Regions from separate parts of the Kitasatospora sp. NPDC101183 genome, predicted to be linked through region 1. Evidence: riboswitches for the same ligand, from Rfam matches in the RefSeq annotation. Region 1 holds a riboswitch; each other region holds the start of a gene.
What was found. Region 1 has a riboswitch for cyclic di-AMP ahead of ACIRRS_RS20260 (peptidoglycan DD-metalloendopeptidase family protein). Riboswitches for the same ligand answer to the same signal wherever they lie in the genome.

Region 2: linked by a shared signal. The riboswitch ahead of ACIRRS_RS24710 (transglycosylase family protein) and the one ahead of ACIRRS_RS20260 (peptidoglycan DD-metalloendopeptidase family protein) in region 1 are both predicted to bind cyclic di-AMP.
Region 3: linked by a shared signal. The riboswitch ahead of ACIRRS_RS15855 (M23 family metallopeptidase) and the one ahead of ACIRRS_RS20260 (peptidoglycan DD-metalloendopeptidase family protein) in region 1 are both predicted to bind cyclic di-AMP.
Region 4: linked by a shared signal. The riboswitch ahead of ACIRRS_RS12510 (transglycosylase family protein) and the one ahead of ACIRRS_RS20260 (peptidoglycan DD-metalloendopeptidase family protein) in region 1 are both predicted to bind cyclic di-AMP.

Annotation. Positions count from the first base shown of each region.
Region 1 covers NZ_JBIWOW010000013.1:212,611-218,030, forward strand. The annotation lists gene ACIRRS_RS20255 (DUF2470 domain-containing protein) at 1-393, shown strand, start outside; gene ACIRRS_RS20260 (peptidoglycan DD-metalloendopeptidase family protein) at 595-1,581, opposite strand; cyclic di-AMP (ydaO/yuaA leader) riboswitch at 1,584-1,767, opposite strand; gene ACIRRS_RS20265 (MFS transporter) at 2,080-3,624, shown strand; gene purB (adenylosuccinate lyase) at 3,650-5,089, opposite strand; gene ACIRRS_RS20275 (MarR family winged helix-turn-helix transcriptional regulator) at 5,166-5,420, opposite strand, start outside.
Region 2 covers NZ_JBIWOW010000017.1:198,752-204,171, reverse strand. The annotation lists gene ACIRRS_RS24715 (hypothetical protein) at 41-973, shown strand; cyclic di-AMP (ydaO/yuaA leader) riboswitch at 1,432-1,592, shown strand; gene ACIRRS_RS24710 (transglycosylase family protein) at 1,579-2,904, shown strand; gene ACIRRS_RS24705 (hypothetical protein) at 3,018-3,218, shown strand; gene ACIRRS_RS24700 (LacI family DNA-binding transcriptional regulator) at 3,272-4,291, opposite strand; gene ACIRRS_RS24695 (glycoside hydrolase family 13 protein) at 4,317-5,420, opposite strand, start outside.
Region 3 covers NZ_JBIWOW010000010.1:21,883-27,302, forward strand. The annotation lists gene ACIRRS_RS15840 (sensor domain-containing protein) at 1-524, opposite strand, end outside; gene ACIRRS_RS15845 (hypothetical protein) at 633-770, opposite strand; gene ACIRRS_RS15850 (hypothetical protein) at 794-1,654, shown strand; gene ACIRRS_RS15855 (M23 family metallopeptidase) at 1,719-2,570, opposite strand; cyclic di-AMP (ydaO/yuaA leader) riboswitch at 2,583-2,741, opposite strand; gene ACIRRS_RS15860 (YiaA/YiaB family inner membrane protein) at 2,951-3,235, shown strand; gene ACIRRS_RS15865 (alpha/beta fold hydrolase) at 3,329-4,153, shown strand; gene ACIRRS_RS15870 (TetR/AcrR family transcriptional regulator) at 4,184-4,765, shown strand; gene ACIRRS_RS15875 (SpoIIE family protein phosphatase) at 4,879-5,420, shown strand, end outside.
Region 4 covers NZ_JBIWOW010000007.1:355,220-360,639, forward strand. The annotation lists gene ACIRRS_RS12505 (cytochrome P450) at 1-730, shown strand, start outside; cyclic di-AMP (ydaO/yuaA leader) riboswitch at 967-1,134, shown strand; gene ACIRRS_RS12510 (transglycosylase family protein) at 1,140-1,901, shown strand; gene eno (phosphopyruvate hydratase) at 2,154-3,443, shown strand; gene ACIRRS_RS12520 (septum formation initiator family protein) at 3,599-4,087, shown strand; gene ACIRRS_RS12525 (DUF501 domain-containing protein) at 4,059-4,721, shown strand; gene ACIRRS_RS12530 (exopolyphosphatase) at 4,718-5,420, shown strand, end outside.

The DNA of each region.
Region 1 (5,420 bases):
CTCGGCGTCCACCTCCGGATCGACGTCGCCCACGCCGTCCTCGCCACCCCGTACGGCACCGGCGCGCTCACCGCCGCCGACCTCGCCCTCGCCGCCCCCGACCCGCTGGCCCGCCACGAGGCCGCGCTGCTCACCCACCTGGCGGACGACCACGCCGACGCCCTGCACGTCCTCACCCGGCTGCTCGACCAGGACCTGCTCGCCCGCCGCCCGGACGTCCGCCCGCTCGCCCTGGACCGCTTCGGCCTCGTCCTGCGCCTCGACCACCCGGACGGCCACCGCGACGTGCGCCTGGTCTTCCCCCAACCGGCCCGCGACGCCGACGACTTCGGCCACCGCGTCCACGACCTCATCACCGCCGCCCACCAGGGCCTCCCCGCCCACCGCGCCTGACGCCGGACAGCGCAAACGGCCGGCCCGGCCTCGTGGGGAGAGGTCCCACGAAGCCGGGCCAGCCTGGGCGTGTCCCGCGCCCATGTCCGCCGGTGCGGCGGTCACCCGGTCGAGCGGTCACCCGACATGACCATCCCGGGGGCCCGATTCGCCCCGCACCAGCGGTGGTTCAAGCAGCCCGACGCATCAGGGCCCGACGCGTCAGAGCGCGACGCCGTGCGCCCGCAGGTACGCGACCGGGTCGATGTCCGAGCCGTACTCCGGACCGGTACGGATCTCGAAGTGCAGGTGCGGGCCGGTCACGTTGCCGGTCGCACCGGAGAGGCCGATCTGCTGGCCGGCGGTCACGTTCTGACCGATCTTCACGCCGATCGACGAGAGGTGCGCGTACTGCGCGTACTTGCCGTCGGCGAGCTTGATCTCGACCTCGTTGCCGTAGGCGCCGCCGTTGCCGGCCTTCACCACGACACCGCCCGCGACCGCGCGCAGCGGGGTGCCGGTGGAGGCGACGAAGTCCTGGCCGGTGTGGTGGCCGGAGGCCCACATCGAGCCCGCAACGCCGTACGCCTCGCCGAGCTTCGGGTTGGCCAGCGGCGCGACGTAGCCCGAGGTGGCGGCGACCGGCACGGCGGTGACGGCCTGCGCCGGGGCGGCGGTGGCGACCTGAACCTGGGTCTGGACCTGGGCGGACGGCTTGGCGACCTCGGTGGTCACCTGGAGGTCGCCCTGCTGGGCGGCCTGCGGCGCGGCGGCCGGCTTCTGGGCGGGCGCAACAGGCGCAGCCGGCTTCTCGGCAGGAGCAGCCTGAGCGGCCACGTGCCCGCCCAGCGTCAGCTGCTGACCCGGGAAGATCAGGTTCGGGTCGGCGCCGACGACCGAGCGGTTCCGCTCGTACAGCGCGTGCCACCCGCCCTCGACGTGCTTCGCGTCGGCGATCTTCGACAGGGTGTCACCCCCGACGACCCGGTAGCCCTCCGCCGAAGCGGAAGCCGAGGCGGAGCCGGCAGCCGGAGCCGAAGCAGCGGGAGCGGGAGCGGAGGCGGAGGCCGGAGCGGCGTGCCCGCCGGTGTGGGCCTGGGCGTTCACCGCCGTCACCAGCGGGAGGACGAAGGAGACCCCGGTCACCGCGGTGGCGATGCCGATCCGGGCGGCGCGGGGCAGGGTGATACGACGAGCCTGTGCAGGCATGGAAGTTTCCTCTCCGACGCCTGCGAGGTGAGCTGTCGGGTTCGGGCTGGAGTTGCCCGGCCGCATGATGCGGCTTCACCCCAAGCCGGTCCTGGCCGTACGCACCCGAATGGGCACGGACACCGGTCCGGCGACTTACCTGTGGGTCCCCCGCTCCTGCCGTACAGAGTTCGTTGCGAGCCACCGGGCAGCGGCAGGACTCGGCGTTCCACCCGGTGGGTCCAACCGGGCTGGCCGGTCGGTCGCTGAACTAAAACTCATCCGTCCGGGTGAAGCAATGTCGATCTCTTGAACCCGCAACGATCCCCGCCGAAACGGTCACCCTCCGAACCCCCGGAAGCACCGTACGTGCACCATCCATTCACTCGGCGCCACTGATCCACGACCCTGCGCCGAACTCCGCGACGCCCCGCAGCCACCCGCTCACCCACCGCCCACCTCCGACACACCACCCGGTGACCCTTGTCACGCACACCCCAGCGGGCAGAGGATCTGCCCGTGGCCACCTCCGAGGCCGGCACCCTGCGCCTGGGCACCGCGCAGGGTCGCTGGGTACTACTGGCGACGGTGCTCGGCTCCAGCATGGCGATGCTCGACGGCACGGTCGTCAACGTCGCCCTGCCCCGCATCGGCGCCGATCTCGGCGCCTCCCTCGCGTCCCTGCAGTGGACGCTCAACGCCTACCTGCTCACGCTCGCCGGGCTGATCCTGCTCGGCGGCGCGCTCGGCGACCGCTACGGCCGGCGCCGGGTGTTCCTGCTCGGCGTGGTCTGGTTCGCGATCGCCTCCGCGGCCTGCGCCGCCGCGCCGAACATCCACGTGCTGATCGCCGCCCGCGCCGTCCAGGGCATCGGCGGAGCCCTGCTCACCCCCGGCTCCCTCGCCATGCTCCAGGCCGTCTTCCACCCGGACGACCGCTCGCCCGCGGTGGGCCTGTGGTCCGGCCTCGGCGGGGTGTCCGCCGCGATCGGCCCCTTCCTCGGCGGCTGGCTGGTGGACGGGCCCGGCTGGCGCTGGATCTTCCTGCTGAACCTGCCACTGGCCGCCGCCGTGATCGCCGTCACCTCCCGCTTCGTCCCCGAGAGCCGGGACGAGGGCGCGGCCGGAAAGTTCGACGTGCTCGGCGCCCTGCTCGGCGCGCTCTCCCTCGGCGCGATCACCTACGCCCTGACGGCCGCCGGCGAGGGCGTCTCCCCCGCCGTCTGGGTCTCCGGCGCGCTCGGCGTCCTGCTCGGCGCGGCCTTCCTGGTCGTCGAGCGCCGCACCCCGGAGCCGATGCTGCCTCTGGGCCTCTTCTCCTCCCGGCTGTTCACGGCCGTGAACCTCGTCACCCTCTGCGTCTACGCCGCCTTCAGCGGGGTGTTCTTCCTGCTGGTGGTGCAGCTGCAGATCGTCGCGGGGTTCTCCCCGCTGGTCTCCGGCTTCGCCCTGGTGCCGATCACCGTGCTGATGCTGCTCTTCTCGGCCCGCTCCGGGCGCCTCGGCAAGCGCATCGGCCCTCGCCTGCCGCTCACCGTCGGCCCGCTGCTGTGCGCCGCCGGGGTGCTGCTGATGCTGCGCACGGGCCCGCACTCCTCCTACTGGCTGGACGTCCTGCCCGCCGTGGCCGTCATGGGCAGCGGCATGACCCTGCTGGTCGCCCCGCTGACGGCGACAGTGCTGGCCGCCGTGGAGGTGCGGCACGCGGGCATCGCCAGCGGCGTCAACAACGCCGCCGCCCGCGCGGCCGGCCTGCTCGCCGTCGCCGCCCTCCCCTCCCTGGCCGGGCTCAGCGGGGACGCCTACCGCGTCCCGTCCTCGGTGGACTCCGCCTTCCACACCGCGATGCTGATCTGCGCGGGCCTGCTCACCGCGGGCGGCCTGACCGCCTTCGCGACCATCCGCGGCAACGTCCTGGCCCCGGACGACGAGGCGCAGCCGGTGGCCGAGCCGAACTGCGACTGGCCCTGCGGCACCACCACCCCGCCGCTGGACCCGGGCCGCACCCGGACGCCCGAGGGCCCCGCCACCGGAACGGCGACGGGGCCCTCGAAGAAGACCTGACGAATGGTCAGAGAATGTCGCCCTATTAGAGGATGTCGGCCGGAGCGTACTTCGCCGCCTCCGGGTACGCGGCCGCGACGGCCTCGACCCGGCGGACGACCTCGGCGACCTGCGCCCCGGCCGCGCCCGTGAAGGACAGCCTGTCGGCCAGCAGTGCGTCCAGCGCGGCCCGGTCCAGCGGAATCCGCTCGTCGGCGGCGAGGCGGTCCAGCAGCTCGTTCTCCCGGGCGCCCGCGCGCATCGCCAGCGCCGAGGCGACGGCGTGCTCCTTGATGACCTCGTGCGCGGTCTCGCGGCCCACGCCCGCGCGCACCGCGCCCATCAGCACCTTGGTGGTGGCGAGGAACGGCAGGTAGCGGTCGAGCTCGGCCTCGATCACGGCGGGGAAGGCCCCGAACTCGTCCAGGACGGTGAGGAAGGTCTCCAGCAGGCCGTCGAAGGCGAAGAACGCGTCCGGCAGCGCGACCCGGCGCACCACCGAGCAGGAGACGTCGCCCTCGTTCCACTGGTCGCCGGCCAGCTCGCCGGTCATCGACGCGTAGCCGCGCAGGATGACGGCCAGGCCGTTGACGCGCTCGCAGGAGCGGGTGTTCATCTTGTGCGGCATCGCGGAGGAGCCGACCTGGCCCTCCTTGAAGCCCTCCGTGACCAGCTCGTGCCCGGCCATCAGGCGGATGGTCTTGGCCAGGCTGGACGGCGCGGCGGCCAGCTGGACGAGGGCGGTGAGCACCTCGAAGTCCAGCGAGCGCGGGTAGACCTGGCCGACGCTGGTCAGCACGTTGTCGAACCCGAGGTGGGAGGCCACGCGGCGCTCCAGCTCGGCCAGCTTGTCCGTGTCGCCGCCCAGCAGGTCCAGCATGTCCTGGGCCGTACCGACGGGGCCCTTGATCCCGCGCAGCGGGTAGCGGGCGATCAGCTCCTCCAGGCGGCGGAAGGCGACCAGCAGCTCGTCCGCGATCGACGCGAAGCGCTTGCCCAGGGTGGTGGCCTGCGCGGCCACGTTGTGCGAGCGGCCGGCCATGACCAGCTCGGAGTGCTGCGCGGCCAGGCTCGACAGGCGCACCAGCACGGCGACCGTACGGTCCCGCACGTGCTCCAGGGACTGGCGGATCTGCAGCTGCTCGACGTTCTCGGTCAGGTCCCGGGAGGTCATCCCCTTGTGGATCTGCTCGTGCCCGGCGAGGTCGCTGAACTCCTCGATGCGGGCCTTCACGTCATGGCGGGTGACCCGCTCACGGGCGGCGATCGAGCCGAGGTCGACCTGGTCGATCACCCGCTCGTAGTCGGCGACGGCCGTCGCGGGCACCTCGACGCCGAGGTCCTGCTGGGCCTTCAGGACGGCGAGCCACAGGTGGCGCTCGAGGACCACCTTGTGCTCGGGGGACCACAGCTGGGCCAGGGTCGCCGAGGCGTACCGGGAGGCCAGGACATTGGGGATCTGGGGCTTCGCGCTCACGCTTCGCAAGCCTAACAGCCGAGGTCACGACCCCTGCAGCCGCCGACGCGCTACGCCCGTAGAGCCATGGGGCCAGCGGCCTCGGCTACTGCGGCGCGCCCGTCCGACCGGCCAGGACGGGCAGCACCTGCCCGCAGATCGAGTGCAGGGCGACGCGCTGCTCGTCGGTCATCGCCTCGAAGGCCCGGTGGGTGCGGGCCATCTCGCCGCGGATGCGGTTGAGGATCTCGCGGCCCTCGTCGGTGATGACCACGATCTTCACCCGGCGGTCCCCGGCGGCGGCCTCGCGGTGGGCCAGGCCCAGGGACTCCAGCCGGTCCACGATCCCGGTGACGTTCGA
Region 2 (5,420 bases), on a different contig from region 1:
GACTGCGGGCCTGACGGGGCGATGTCCTACGATCTCCGGCATGAGCACCGCAGCCATTCCGGGCGCGCCACTGCCCGTCCGTACTCCAGGCTCCCGTGCGCGGGGGCGCCACCGCCGTCCCGAGCGCCCCGAGATCCCCTCCGGCAGCCCGGCCCTGGTGCTGGCCGTGCCCGCCACCGCCGGGCCCGAGTCCCGCTCGGTCGTCGAGGAACTGCTGTCGATCGTCCGCAGCGAGCAGAACGGCGTCCAGGCGGCGGTCGGCTACCTGTCCGGCGAGGGCACCGAGGCCGAGGGCGAGCGCACCGTCGCCGAACTGCTGGCCTCGGCCGCCGAGTCCGGCATGCCGGCGCCCGTCGTGGTGCCGCTGGTGCCGGGAGCGCACGACTTCCTGACCGAACTCCACGCCGCGGCCGCCGAGTACGGCGCCACCGTCACCGACGCGCTCGGCCCGCACCCGCTGCTGGCCGAGGCCGTGCACGTGCGACTGTCCGAGGCCGGGCTCGCCCGGGCCGACCGGGCGCGGCTGTTCGCCATCGCCACCGCCGCGGACGGGGTCGTGCTGACCGTCGTCGGCGGCGAGGAGGCGGCGGCCGCGGCCGGCATCACCGGTGTGCTGCTCGCCGCCCGCCTGGCCGTCCCGGTCGTCGCGGCCGCGCTGGACGTCCCCGGCTCGGTGGCCGGCGCCGTGAACCACCTGCGCGAGACCGGCTCCCAGCGGCCCGCCCTGGCCCCGCTGGTGATCGGCCCGGAGGCGGACTCCGAACTGCTCGCCACAGCGGCCGAGGAGACGGGCTGCCCGTCCGCCGCGCCGCTGGGCGCCTACCCGACGGTGGGGCAGCTGATCGCCTCCACCTACCTGGCCTCGCTGCCCGCGCCCACCGCGGAGGCCCTGGCCGAGGCCGCGGCGGCCTCGGAGCCGTCACAGGCGCCCCGGGGCGCCCACGCGGCCGTCCAGGCGCCCGTGGAGGGCTGACAGGGCGCACGCACGCCCCCGGAAGGGGCCCGCGACGGCTACGGCCGCCGCGGGCCCCTTCCGCATTTCCGTTTACCGCTTCCCCGCTTCCCTGGTTCCCCGCTCAGCCATGAAGGGCGTGATGTCCGTTCTGGTCTCTTTTGTCGACGAATACGGGAATTGATCCGGCGCCCGCATCGTGGACGCTTCCCCGCCCCGGCGGGCGCGCCCCCTGCGCGCTCCGACGCTCCGTCACCGCAGAACTGAGGCGGAGCCAGTTCCGGGAATTCGGCGTGACCTTGCCAATAAACGATCATTTCCGATCATGAAATGCGCTCATTCGGCTATTTTCTAAACCCCGTGATGCGCATCACAGCTATTTGCAGATTGAAGTTCCTTCTGCTTAACGTGCTCCCCGTTCGTGACCACACGGACCCAGTTCATCCGCGACGCCGAGTCCTGCCGTCGGATGTCCTGGCAGCGCGAAAACGCATCACGGCAGGAGCGGGGGAACCACAGGTAAGTCGCCCTCGGCCGCTCTTCGGAACGGCCCGGGGCTAGGGGTGAAGCCGCGCAGCGCGCGGCCGGGCAACTCCAGCCCGAATCCGACAGCTCACCTCGCAGGCGTGGGAGAGGACCGCGTCTTCATGCTGCCCACCAACGGCACCCGCCTGTCCAGCCGCACCCGTCGCGTGATCGCCACCCTCGGCGTCGCGGGCGTCGGCCTCACGATCCCCTGCCTCACCACCACCAGCGCCTCCGCCGCCTCCGTCGCGACCTGGGACAAGGTCGCCCAGTGCGAGAGCACCGGCAACTGGAGCATCAACACCGGCAACGGCTTCTACGGCGGCCTGCAGTTCACCTCCAGCACCTGGGCCGCCTTCGGCGGAACCTCGTACGCGCCGCAGGCCAACCAGGCCACCAAGGACCAGCAGATCGCCGTCGCCGAGAAGGTCCTCGCCTCGCAGGGCCCCGGCGCCTGGCCCGTCTGCTCCGTCCAGGCCGGTCTGACCAAGGGCGGCGCCGCCGCCTCCGTCGACACCTCGGCGGCCGCCAAGCCCGCCGCGAAGCCCGCCAAGCCGGCCGCCCCCGCGCAGTCGCAGTCGCAGGACCAGGCCGGCTCCGCCGCCTCCGGCACCTCGGGCAAGGGCGCCTGGGCCCAGAAGAAGGCCCAGCAGGCCCCGCAGGCCCCCGCCCAGCAGGCCCCCGCCCAGCAGGCCGCCCCGGCGCCGCAGGCCCAGGGCGACTACACCGTGGTCGAGGGCGACTGGCTGTCCACCATCGCGGACAAGCACAACGTCCAGGGCGGCTGGCAGCACCTGTACGACCTCAACCGCGCCACCCTGACCGAGGGCCCGGACGCCATCTACCCGGGCCAGAAGCTCAGCTTCGACGGCCAGGCCCAGGTCTCCGCCGCCCCCGCCGCCAAGTCCGGCTCGGACTTCGGCTGGTTCAACCGCTCGCAGAAGTCCGGCCAGCCCGCGAACGGCGGTGCCGTGAACGCCAAGCCGCTCGCCCAGGACCAGGCCGCCAAGCCGTCCAAGCAGGCCCCGGCCCAGCAGCAGGCGCAGCAGCCGGCCCAGACCGCGACCGGCAGCATGGCCGCCGCCGTCTCCTTCGCCCAGTCGAAGGTCGGCCAGGCCTACGTCTACGGCGGCACCGGCAACGGCGGCTGGGACTGCTCCGGCCTGACCCAGGCCGCGCTGCGCGCCGCGGGCGTCTCCGTCCCGCGCGTCGCCGCCGACCAGGCCGCCGCGAGCACCCACGTCTCGCTGGACAGCCTCCAGGCGGGCGACCTGCTGTTCTGGTCCAACAACGGCCAGGACTCGGGCGTCTACCACGTCGCCATCTACATCGGCGGCGGCAAGTACGTCGAGGCCGCGAACCCGTCCTCGGGCGTGCGCACGCAGACCGTCGCCAACTGGGCGCCGGACTTCGCCGGCCGCGTCTGACGCACCGGCGCGCGGGGCCTCCGGGAGTGCGCTCCCGGGGGCTTCGCGCATTCGCGTGGCCAAACCCCGGGCCAACGGGCATGCTGCTCTTCCGCACCCGAGGAGGAGTCACCATGGCCCAGGTCACCGTCACGCTCGACGCCAACCTCGCGATCGACGTGATGATGCTCTCCGGTACCAGGAACCCGCAGGACGCCGTCGAACTCGTCCTGCGCGACTACCTGGCACGTGGCCGGCGCACCGGGACCCGTACCGGCGAGGCCGCGGACGGCGACCGCCTGACGGCGGAGCGCCCGGCCGCGCAGGAGGGCTGAGAGAGCGCGAAGGGCCCCGGGGAGCAACCGCTCCCCGGGGCCCGCCCGTTCGGTCAGCGCGTGCGCGCGCCCGTGGACCCGCGCATCACCAGCTCCGGCTGGAACACGAACTCCCCGCGCTGGGCGGCGTTCCCGCCGACCTCCTCGAGCAGCGCGTCCACCGCCGCCGTGGCCATCGCCTCGACCGGCTGGCGGATCGTGGTCAGCGGCGGGTCGGTGAAGGCGATCAGCGGCGAGTCGTCGAAGCCGACCACCGAGACGTCCTGGGGCACCGACAACCCCCGCTGGCGCACGGCCCGGATCGCGCCGAGCGCCATCATGTCGCTGCCGCAGACGATCGCCGTGCAGCCCTTGTCGAGCAGCGCGCCGGCCGCCGCGTGCCCGCCCTCCACGCTGAACAGCGTGTGGTGGACGAGCCCCGCGGCCTCCTCGGCGCCCGTGCCGAGCACCTCGCGCAGCGCGGCCGTGAAACCCTCGACCTTGCGCAGCACGGGTACGTACCGCTGCTGGCCGGTCGCCAACCCGATGCGCTCGTGGCCGAGTTCGGCCAGGTGCTGGACGGCCATCCACATCGCGGCCCGGTCGTCGGGCGAGATGAACGGCGCGGCGATCCGCTCGCTGAAGCCGTTGATCAGCACGAACGGCACCCCGCGCCCGGCGAGGCGGGCGTAGCGGTCGTGGTCGGCGGTGGTGTCGGCGTGCAGCCCGGAGACGAAGACGATGCCCGCCACGCCCCGGTCGACCAGCATCTCCACCAGCTCGTCCTCGGTGGAGCCGCCGGGCGTCTGGGTGCACAGCACCGGGGTGAAGCCGTGGCGGCTGAGCACCTGCTCGATCACCTGCGCCAGCGCGGGGAAGATCGGGTTGCTCAGTTCGGGCGTGATCAGCCCGACGAGTCCGGCGCTGCGCTGGCGCAGCCGGGTCGGCCGCTCGTAGCCGAGCACGTCCAGGGCCGCCAGCACGGTCTGCCGGGTGGCGGCCGAGACGTTCGCCTTGCCGTTGAGTACGCGGGAGACGGTGGCTTCGCTGACCCCCGCCTGCGCCGCGATGTCTGAGAGTCGCGCCGTAGTCACGGGCCCAGAGCCTATTGCACCCACGTCAGACCGCCCACCAGCCGGTGCTGTCGGGGGCGAGCACCGTCTCGCCGCCGTCCACGACGAGGTCGGCGGAGCCGAGCAGCAGCTCGCCGGGGGCCGCGATGCGCACGGGCCGCCCGGTGGTGTTGGCGGTGCAGACGAAGCCGCCGCGGCGGAAGGCGAGCACGCCCTCGGGGGCGTCGAGCCACTCCACGGCGGTGCCGGCGCCGAGTTCGGGGCGGGAGCGGCGCAGGGCGAGGGCGCTGCGGTAGAGCTCCAGGGTGGAGGTCGGGTCCCCGGTCTGGGCCTCGACGCTGAGCCCGGCCCACTCGGCGGGCTGCGGGAGCCAGGACGGGCCGCCGGCGGCCGGGCCGAAGCCGTACGGGGCCTCGGTGCCGGACCACGGGATCGGGACGCGGCAGCCGTCGCGGTAGCCGTCCTGGCCGGCCTGGCGGAAGAAGGACGGGTCCTGGCGGACCTCGTCGGGCAGGTCGGTGACGTCGGGCAGGCCGAGCTCCTCGCCCTGGTAGACGTACGCGGAGCCGGGCAGCGCGAGCATCAGCAGGGTGGCGGCGCGGGCGCGGCGCAGGCCGAGTGCGCGGTCGCCCCGGGTGCGGATCTGGGTGCCCAGGCCCGGCTCGTTGGCGAAGCGGGTGGCGTGCCGGGTGACGTCGTGGTTGGAGAGCACCCAGGTGGTGGGGGCGTCGACGGGGCGCATGGAGTCGAGCGAGAGGTCGATGACCTCGCGCAGGGCGGCGGCGTCCCAGTCGGTGCCCAGGTACTGGAAGTTGAAGGCCTGGTGGAGCTCGTCGGGGCGCACGTAGTTGGCGGTGCGCTGGACGGTCGGGGTCCAGGCCTCGGCGACGCCGATGCGCTCGCCCGGGTACTCGTCGAGGATGCCGCGCCAGCCGCGGTAGATCTCGTGGACGCCGTCCTGGTCGAAGAAGGGCATGACGTCGTTGCCGAGGAGCCTGAGCTGGTCGGAGCCGCCGAGGTCGGGCAGGCCGGGGGCCTTGACGAGGCCGTGGGCGACGTCGATGCGGAAGCCGTCCACGCCCATGTCGAGCCAGAAGCGCAGGATGGAGCGGAACTCGTCGGCGACGGCGGGGCTGTCCCAGTCGAAGTC
Region 3 (5,420 bases), on a different contig from region 1:
AGCGGGTAGAGGGCCATCGCCCAGCCGAGCAGCAGGAAGACCAGGGTCATGACGAAGCGGAAGATCGCCCACGGGAACATCACCACCTGGTGCAGCACGGCCTTCCAGCCCGCCGCGTCCGCGAGCCGCGCGGTGACGGAGCCCCAGAAGCCCGGCCGGGTCTGCTCCACCGGATCCGGGCCGGACACGTCCACGCCGAGCATGGAGCGCACCCGGGCCCGCTCCATCAGGCCGAGGCCCCGGGCGGTGCTGGTCAGGGCGGCCCAGACGGGCAGGCCGAGGCAGGTGACGACGGTACCGAGGCCGGCGCAGAACAGGGCGACGCAGACGGCGAAGCCCACGATCGCCACCGGCAGCCCGGTGAGCGCGTAGCCGACCTCGCGGTAGTAGTGCGTGGAGAACGGCGCCCGCCAGAACGGCGGCGGCTCCTCCGTGCGGCGGGCCCGGGCGGGGCGCCCCGCGTCCTCGCCGTACCCGCCGAGGGCGTACCGGTCGCCGTCCTGCGTGACGCCGCTGCTGCTCATGTCGCGTTCCCCCGGCCCTTCGCGGTGGTTCGTACTCCTTGACGATCACCAGTCTGGCCGAACGGCGGCGGGCGGAACATCGGGGGGCCCGGCGGATCGGGGGTGGGGTTAACCCCCTACCCGGGTGACCTCCGGGTCGCCGAACAGCGCGTGGAGCGCCTCGGCCCCGTCCGGGGTGTGGCGGTGCTCACGGAGCGCGAGGCGGGGGCGGGTGAGCTGGACGGGGACCATGGCTGCCGAGCCCACCCACGCGCGGATACGGTCGGAGCATGAACGACGAAGACCTGCGGATCGCCCCGCGCACCAGGGCCGCCGACCTGCTCGCCTGGTCGGACGGCCAGGGCCGCCCGCCGGTGGCCGAGGAGCCGCTGCGGGCGGTGCTGGCGCTGCTGGAGCTGGGCGGGGGCAGGATGCACGACGGCTGGCCCGAGCTGACCTCCACCGCGGTGGAGCACCTGCTGTACGAGCGGCTGCACCTGTACGTCCAACCCGCACCGGAGGAGGACCCGCTCGCGTACGGCGCGGCCGTCCTGCTGCTGGTCGACCACCAGCGGGCCGCGCGGCGGCTCAACGCCAAGCGCCAGGAGCGGCTGCACGCCGAGGCCGAGTGGCAGGGCGAGGTCGCCGCCGGGCTGCTGCGCCGCGCCGACCTGGTGACCTGGCCCCGGCTGCACGCCCTGCTGATGCACGCGCACGGGGTGGACGTGGCGGACGGGGGCGCGGTGCGCGACTGGCTGGCCGCCCTGGTGGAGCTGGGCGAGGAGGGGCGCTCGGCCGCGTACGAGGCGCTGGCGGAGGCCGGGTGGCTGGACGAGCAGGACGAGCGGGGCTGGGGCCCGGCCCGGGTGCTGTCCGTGGGCATGGCCACCGACGGCGCGCGCCGGCTGCTGGAGCACGGGCTGATGCGGCGCAGCTACCGCAACCTGGAGGAGCTGACGGCGCTGGGCCGGCCGATGCCGGAGGAGCTGACGGGGGACTTCGAGGAGCTGGAGGAGGCGGCGGCGCAGGCGGCGCTGGACCTGCTCGGGGAGTGGACGGTGCCGGGCCTGGCGCGGCTGCTGGTCGAGGAGTTCCCGGAGCTGGCGCCGGAGCCGGGCGCGGAGGAGATCGACGCGTACCTGGGGCGGTAGGACGGGCACGGAAGGGGCCCGCCGGGGCCCCTTCCGTGCCTACGTCCGTACGTCCGGACGTCCGTTACGGGTTGACGCCGCGCTGCTGGAGCCAGGACTCCGGGTCGACCGGGGCGCCGCCGCCGGGGCGGACCTCCAGGTGCAGGTGCGGGCCGGTGACGTTGCCGGTGGCGCCGACCTTGCCGATCTGCTGACCGCCGGTGACGCTGCCCGAGCCCTTGATGATCGAGGAGAGGTGGCAGTACCAGATCTCGGTGCCGTCGGGCAGGGTCTCGACGATGCGGTAGCCGTACGAGCCGGACCAGCCGGCCGAGGTGATGACGCCCTGGCCGATGGCCATGACCGGGGTGCCGGTGTCGGCGGCGAAGTCCAGGCCGGTGTGCAGGTGGGCCCAGTAGCGGGCGCTCTGGCCGTAGTGGGCGGAGAGGCGGTAGTCGGACTCGGCGACCGGCAGGGTGAGGGCGGCGGCCTTCTTGGCCTCGGCCTCCGCCGCGGCCTTCTTCGCCTCGGCCTCCTTGGCGGCGGCCTTGGCCTCCGCCTCCTTCGCGGCCTGGAGGCGGGCGGTCTCCTCGGCGGCGGTGCGCTGGCTGTCGGCCTGCTGCTGGATGCGGGCGGCGAGCGCGAGGCCGGGGTCGGCGGCGAGGGCGACCGGGGTCTCGTCGGGGGCCTCGACGGCGGGGGCGGCGGCCGGGGTCGCGGAGGCGAAGCCGGTGGCGCCCAGGGTGGCGGCGACGGCGGTGACGCCGAGCAGCGGGGAGGCCCCGCGGGTCTGACGCGGCATCCGGTGGCGGTTGGCCTCGGCCTCGGGGGCCGCGCCGAGGGGGCCGGTGCCGTCCGGCTCGAAGCCGTCGTGGCCGGGGTGACCGGGGTGGTCGAGCAGCTGGATTCCGGCTGCGGGGGTGTGCGTCGACGCCACGGGGGCGCGCTCCTTTCCTTCCCTCGCGCCTACCGGGTTAGCTGACGGGTTCGGAGCAGGAAGGTCTCCTACGGCCGGGCCGGAGCCCCGCCGATTCACCCCAAGGAACGTGGTTCCCCGGCTCCCTGACCTGCCCGGAGGCCGGTCGGCGGGATTAGGCGACGGCGCACGGTGCCGTCTGGGTACGGCGTTGACGACCGCGCTGCGTTATCAAACGTTAATCCGAGGAGGCTCTGATTCCAAGCCGTTCGTCCGGGACGAACGGGAAGCCCGTGAGGGGACGTCAACGAACGATCCCTCACGCGGGGCGCCGCACGCACGGCCCCGACTGAGTACCGGTACTCATGTGCGAGGGCCGGGGCGCCAGCATGCTGGGCGCCATGAGCGCACCGATGCAGAGCCGCACGACGGCCGCCTACTACATCCAGGCCGTCCTCTCCTTCGCGATCTCCGGCACGGCCCTCGCCGTCGGGATCGCCTACCTGCCCGTCGGGGGGTGGGTCCGCGCCTTCCTGGGGGTGGGCCTGCTCTACACCGTCACCTCCGCGTTCACGCTGGCCAAGGTGATCCGGGACCGGCAGGAGGCCGGCGACACCGTCGCCCGGGTCGACCAGGCGCGGCTGGAGAAGCTGCTGGCCGAGCACGACCCGTTCCAGGGGCCCTGACGGGGCCGTGTCGCCGACCGCTTGACGGCTAAGGCTATTAGCCTTAGCTTTATGGCTATCGGCAGCACGAACCCCGGAGCGAGGAGATTCCCCATGAACGGCACCGCCACCCCGGCCACCGGCCACCTCGACCTCCCCGGCGGCCGGATCGCCTACGACGACACCCGGCAGGGCGACGGCCTCCCCGTCGTCCTGCTCCCGGGGATGCTCGACAGCCGCACCGCCTACCGCCACCTCAGGCCGCTGCTCACCGCCGCCGGGCGGCGGGTCGTCACCATGGACCTGCGCGGCTTCGGCGAGAGCTCCATCGCCTGGGACGACTACTCCCCCGCCGCGATCGCCGGCGACGCCCTCGCCCTCCTCGACCACCTCGGCATCGAGCGGGCCGTCCTGGTCGGGCAGTCCTACACCGGCGCCACCGTCGTCCGGGCCGCGATCGACGCGCCGGAGCGGGTCGCCGGGATCGCGCTGATCGACGCCTTCGTGGAGAACCCGCCGAGCGGCCTGATGAAGGCCGTCATGACGGCGATGGGCGCGATGCTCGTCCACTGGCCCGCCTCCTGGGGCCTCTACCTGCGGAAGATGGCCTACCCGGGCCCCAAGCCGGCCGACTTCGACGCGTACGTGGACGGGCTGGTCGCCGCCCTGCGCACCCCCGGCCGCAAGGCCGCCACCCGGGGCCACGTCGGCGGGGACTCCGCGCCGGTGGGCTGGGCGGAGCAGGTCCGCTGCCCGGCGATCGTCCTGATGGGCTCCAAGGACCCCGACTTCCCGGACCCGGCGGCCGTCGCGCAGCGGCAGGCGGAGAAGCTGCGGGCGGAGAAGGTGATGATCGACGGGTCGGGGCACTACCCGATGGCCGACAACCCGCAGGCCGTCGCGGACGCCCTGCTGCCCTTCCTCGCCCGGCTCGCCTGAGCCCGCCCCCTCGGACGGAGAGAGACCCCCATGCCCCGCGTAGGACTGAACCCCGAGCAGGTCGTCGACCACGCCCTCGGCCTCATCGACGAGCAGGGCGCGGACGGGCTGACGCTCGCCGCCGTCGCCGCCCGGGCCGGCGTGGCCACGCCCTCGCTGTACAAGCACGTCAGCGGCGGCCTGACCGAGCTGCGGCGGCTGATCGCCGTCCGCGTCACCGGGGACCTCGCCGACCGGCTCGCGGAGGCGGCGGTCGGGCGCGGCGGGGACGAGGCCGTCGCGGCGGTGCTGCGCGCGTACCAGGCGTACGCCGTCGCGTACCCGCAGCGCTACCGCGCCCTGCCGCAGGCGCCGCAGCCCGACGAGGACCTCACCAGGGCGGCGACCCGGCTGGTCGGGGTGATCGTCGCGGTGCTGCGCGGGTACGGGCTGGACGGCTCGGAGGCGATCCACGCCGCCCGTACGGTGCGCTCGGCGGCCCACGGCTTCGCGGCGCTGAGCACCTCGGGCGCCTTCCAGCTCGCCGAGGACCTGACGCAGACGCACGAGCGCATCGTCACGGCGCTGACGACCGCGCTGCGGCACTGGCCGGGGGCGCACGGGTCGGCGTGAGGTCCGCCCCCCGGCGCGGGGAACAACGAGGGAACAATATGTGCCCCGTTTAGGGGCGCGCGAGGGGCGTGGGGTGGGAGTCGGGGCCGGGGGTTATGGGGTATGAAGAATCAGTGCCCCCCGCCGACGAGACCATCCGGACGACGCCGCGCAGCCCCATGCGGTGCGTGCGCCTGTTGCTCGGGTGCGGCAGCGCGGCCGAACTGCTGGGGACGGTGCTGGCCGAGGGGCCCGGCTGGATCACCGGGGAGGGCTCGGCGCTCTACCTCGTCGACGCGGGCGGGATGCTGCGGCTGACGGCCTCGCACGGGCTGCCCACGTGGGCGCACGAGCGGTACGGGGTCGTCGACCCCGCCGGGGACCTCCCGGCGGCGATGGCCCTGCGGTTACGCCGCCCGTACCTGATGAGCCCCGAGCACACCAGCGCCGACTACCCCAACCGCAACGCCGGGATGGGCACCGGCATGGTCGCCGTGGTCACCCTGCCGATGGTGGTGGACGAGCAGCCGGTCGGGGTGCTGGCCCTGGCACTGGCCCACCGGGGGACGGTCCCGCGCCGCGACCTGGACGTGCTGGAGACCATCGGCGAGGCCTGCGCCCACCGCCTCGCCCACCTCCTGGACCACGCGGACGTGCGCACCCTCCCGGCCCCCGG
Region 4 (5,420 bases), on a different contig from region 1:
CGGCCAACGCGGCGGCGTGGGGCGGGCGGTGAAGAAGATCCGCGCCTACCTGCTGGAGCTGATCCACCGCAAGCGCGCCGACCTCGGGGACGACCTGATCTCCGGCCTGATCCGGGCGAGCGACCACGGCGAGCACCTGACGGAGAACGAGGCCGCCGCGATGGCCTTCATCCTCCTCTTCGCCGGGTTCGAGACCACGATCAACCTGATCGGGAACGGGGCCTACGCCCTGTTCCGCAACCCGGATCAGCGCCGGCTGCTCCAGGAGTCGGTGGCCCGCGGCGAGAGCGCCCTGCTGGAGACGGGGATCGAGGAACTCCTGCGCTACGACGGGCCGGTGGAGCTGGCGACCTGGCGGTTCGCGACCGAGCCGCTGTCGATCGGCGGGGTGTCCGTTCCGGTGGGGGACCCGGTGCTGGTGGTGCTCGCGGCGGCCGACCGCGACCCGGCGAGGTTCTCGGACGAGAACACCCTCGACCTGGCCCGGGCCGACAACCCCCACCTGGGCTTCGGGCACGGCATCCACTACTGCATCGGCGCCCCGCTGGCCCGCCTGGAGGGCCGCGCGGCGCTGGCCACGCTGCTCTCCCGGCTGCCCGACGTACGGCTGGCGGAGGAGCCGGAGAACCTGCGCTGGCGCGGCGGTCTGATCATGCGTGGACTGCGGGAACTGCCGGTCGAATTCAGCCCGGAAATCCGCTCCCCGCACGCGGTTCCGGCCACTCCCTGACGTCCTTCGAGACACCGACACGCTGACGGGGCGTCGCCGGCAGCCTGTCGATCGGGGTGTGAACACGCATCAAATCGGACAAACCGGCGCCGTGCGTAGGCGAGCGACCACTGGCCGTGATTTCTGTGTGATATCGGCGAGATGAGCTTGTGATCGAGCTGATGATCTGTCTAGTCTCCGTGGAGTTCGCAGCTGCGGACCCCGAACGCGGAACGCCGAATCCTGCCCGCCGCGCCACGGGAAACCGACCAGAACCCTGGGCAGGGGCGGGGGACCCAGGTTTGTTGCCGTCCCCACGGCTTGGGGTGAAGCCGCCCGCGCGGAGCCGACTCCGCGTCACGGCGGCCGGGCCACCTCCCGGTCCGAACCCGACAGCTCACCTCGCAGGCGTGCGGAGAGGGACCTCTTCATGCTGCTCGTTGGATCTGGCCGTCACCGTCGTCGCACCCAGGCCGAGAAGGTCATCGCCGTCGCCGGTGTGGCCGGCGTCGGACTCGCACTGCCGCTCCTCACCGCCACCGGCGCCTCCGCGGCCCCCGCCTCCACCTGGGACGCCGTCGCCCAGTGCGAGAGCGGCGGCAACTGGAGCATCAACACCGGCAACGGCTTCTACGGCGGCCTGCAGTTCACCTCCAGCACCTGGAAGGCGTACGGCGGCACCTCCTACGCCGCGCAGGCCAACCAGGCCAGCAAGGGCCAGCAGATCGCCGTCGCCGAGAAGGTGCTCGCCTCCCAGGGCCCCGGCGCCTGGCCCGTCTGCTCCCAGAAGGCCGGCCTGAGCAAGGGCGGCCCGGCCGCCTCCGTCGACACCTCCTCGGACACCAAGGCCCAGTCCGCGCCCAAGGCCCAGAAGCAGGCCCAGAAGCCCGTCCAGCAGCAGGCCCAGAAGCCGGCGCAGGAGAAGCCCGCCCAGTCGTACGCCCCGAAGCACGCGGCCCCGAAGGCGGCCGAGAAGCCCGCCGCGCAGTCGTACGCTCCCAAGCACGCCGCCCCGCAGGCCGCCGCGCCCAAGGCTGGGGACTACACCGTGCGCTCCGGTGACACCCTGTCGACCATCGCTGCCGCCCAGGGCGTCTCCGGCGGCTGGCAGTCGCTGTACTCCGGCAACCGCGCCACCGTGGGCGGCGACCCGGACCTGATCCTCCCGGGCCAGGTGCTGCACCTCGGCTGAGCCGACCGGACGTCAGAGGGGCCGGCCGGCAGGGCCGGCCCCTTCGTCCGCGTTCGCCCGGGATCGGGCTGCCGACCCGGGGCGCCCAGGTGAACTACCGGTGGGTAGCACGGCCACACGCTGAGACGGGACCGAGGCCGACGTGGCCGTGGAGGCCCGGGCGGTTAGGCTCTGGTCGTAACGACTCCGCAATCCTCCCGCCGACATCACCACCCCGGTCGGCCGGGACCTGCTTCCGCAAGGAGATGCCACGTGCCGTCCATCGATGTCGTCGTAGCCCGTGAGATCCTCGACAGCCGCGGCAACCCCACGGTCGAGGTCGAGGTCGGCCTCGACGACGGCAGCACCGGCCGTGCCGCCGTTCCGTCCGGTGCCTCCACCGGCGCCTTCGAGGCGCTCGAGCTGCGCGACGGTGACAAGAACCGCTACTTCGGCAAGGGCGTGGAGAAGGCCGTCCTGGCCGTCATCGAGCAGATCGGCCCGGAGCTGGTCGGCTACGACGCCACCGAGCAGCGCCTGATCGACCAGGCCATGCTCGACCTGGACGCCACCCCGGACAAGTCCTCGCTCGGTGCCAACGCCATCCTGGGCGTCTCCCTGGCCGTCGCGCACGCCGCCTCCGAGGCCAGCGACCTGCCGCTGTTCCGCTACCTGGGCGGCCCGAACGCGCACGTCCTGCCCGTCCCGATGATGAACATCCTCAACGGCGGCTCGCACGCGGACTCCAACGTCGACATCCAGGAGTTCATGATCGCCCCGATCGGCGCGGAGTCCTTCTCCGAGGCCGTCCGCTGGGGCGTCGAGGTCTACCACACCCTCAAGGGCGTGCTGAAGGAGCGCGGCCTGTCCACCGGCCTCGGCGACGAGGGCGGCTTCGCCCCCGACCTGGACAGCAACCGCGAGGCCCTGGACCTCATCGTCGAGGCCATCCAGAAGGCCGGCTACGAGCCCGGCCGCGACGTGGCCCTGGCCCTGGACGTCGCCGCCTCCGAGTTCTTCGAGGACGGCGCCTACCAGTTCGAGGGCAAGGCCCTCACCTCGGCCGAGCTCATCGAGTACTACGCCGAGCTGGTCGACGCCTACCCGCTGGTCTCCATCGAGGACCCGCTGGACGAGTCGGACTGGGACGGCTGGAAGGCCATGACCGTCAAGCTGGGCGACAAGGTCCAGATCGTCGGCGACGACCTGTTCGTCACCAACCCGCAGCGCCTGGCCCGCGGCATCGAGACCGGCACCGCCAACGCCCTGCTGGTCAAGGTCAACCAGATCGGCTCGCTGACCGAGACCCTGGACGCCGTCGAGCTGGCCCAGCGCAACGGCTACCGCTGCATGATGTCGCACCGCTCCGGCGAGACCGAGGACGTCACCATCGCCGACCTGGCCGTCGCCACCAACTGCGGCCAGATCAAGACCGGCGCCCCGGCCCGCTCCGAGCGCGTCGCCAAGTACAACCAGCTGCTGCGCATCGAGGAGATCCTCGACGACGCCGCCGAGTACGCCGGCCGCGGCGCCTTCCCGCGGTTCCGCTCCGCGGACCAGTAAGCACAGTCGCTCTGCGGAGTAACCAGCACAGTCGCGCCGCCGAGTAACACGTACAGCCTGACCGGTGCCCCGCCGTTCACCCCGTAGGGTGGTCGGCGGGGCACCGTCGCGACCAGGAGGGGACAGCGCAGATGGCAGGCTGGAGGATCCCGGGCTTGGCGGCCCGGCCTCGGTTCACGAGCCGGGCGACCGTCCTCGTCCTGGTGCTCTGCTCACTGGTGGCGATCCTCGCGTACCCCACGCGGCAGTTCATCTCCCAGCGCGCCGAGATCTCCGCCCAGCGGGCGAAGGCCGACCACGCCCGCCAGCAGGTCGAGCAGCTGCGCCGGGACAAGGCCCGCTGGCAGGACCCGGAGTACGTCAAGGCGCAGGCCCGGGCCCGGCTGCACTTCGCGGTGCCGGGGGAGACCCCGTACATCGCGGTGGACCCGGCCGGGCAGGCCACCGACCGGCCGTCCTCGGCCGCCACGCCCTCGGGGGGCACGGCGGCCGGCGCGGTGAAGGCCGCCAAGCCCTGGTACACCGGCATCTGGGACTCCGTGGACGCGGCCGACACCGCCGCTGCCGCACCCGCCGCCGTTCCTGCCGCACCCCGTCCGACCACATCGCCATCCGCTGGAGACACCTCCCCCCATGACCACTGAGAACCACCCCGCCGTCTCCGACGCCGACGTCGCGGCCATCGCCGCCCAGCTCGGCCGGGTGCCGCGCGGCCTGCGCGGTGTGGCGCACCGCTGCCCCTGCGGCAACCCGGACGTCGTCGAGACGGCCCCGCGCCTGCCGGACGGCACGCCGTTCCCCACGCTGTACTACCTGACCTGCCCCAAGGCCGCCTCGCTGATCGGCACCCTGGAGGCCGAGGGCGTGATGAAGGACCAGACCGCGCGCCTCGCCGAGGACCCGGAGCTGGCCGCCGCCTACCAGAAGGCGCACGAGGACTACATCGCCCGGCGCGACGCCATCGAGGTGCTGGAGGGCTTCCCGAGCGCCGGCGGCATGCCGGACCGGGTGAAGTGCCTGCACGTGCTGGTCGGCCACTCGCTGGCCGCCGGGGAGGGCGTCAACCCGCTCGGCGACGAGGCGATCGGCATGCTGGAGGACTGGTGGGCCAAGGGCTCCTGCGTCTCCCCGGCCGAGGTCGAGGCCGCCGGCGAGCGGGTCCAGCGCAACCGCGCCAAGGAGAAGGACCACGAGGCCGTCATCGCGGCCAAGCAGCAGTTGACCGCCGAGCGGGCCGCGAAGAAGGCCGCCGAGGAAGCCGCTCAGGAGTCCGAGTGAGCACGACCCGCGTGGCCGCGATCGACTGCGGCACCAACTCCATCCGCCTGCTGGTCGCCGACCTCGACCCGGAGACGGGCGCGATCACCGACCTGGACCGCCGGATGATCATCAACCGGCTGGGCCAGGGCGTCGACCGCACCGGCCGGCTGCACCCGGACGCGCTGGAGCGCACCTTCGCGGCCTGCCGCGAGTACCGGGAGGTCATCCGGGGCTTCGGCGTCGGCCCGGAGCGCACCCGCTTCGTCGCCACCAGCGCCTCGCGGGACGCCGAGAACAGCGACGAGTACGTCAAGGGCGTGCGCGAGATCCTGGGCGTCGAGCCCGAGGTGGTCAGCGGCGAGGAGGAGGCGCGCCTCTCCTTCGTCGGCGCCACCAAGGAGCTGACCGGCGATCGGTTCCCCGCCCCCTACCTGGTGTTCGACCTCGGCGGCGGCTCCACGGAGTTCGTCCTCGGCGGGACGGACGTGGAGGCGGCCCGCTCGGTGGACATCGGCTGCGTCCGGCTGACCGAGCGGCACTTCGAGGGCGCCGAGCTGCCCACCGGGGAGCAGATCGAGGCGGCCAGGGCGCACGTGCGGGCCGAGCTGGACAAGGCCGAGGAGGTCGTCCCGCTGACCGGCGCGGCGACCCTGGTGGGCCTGGCCGGGACGGTCACCACGGTGTCCGCGATCGCCCAGGAGCTGCCCGCGTACGACT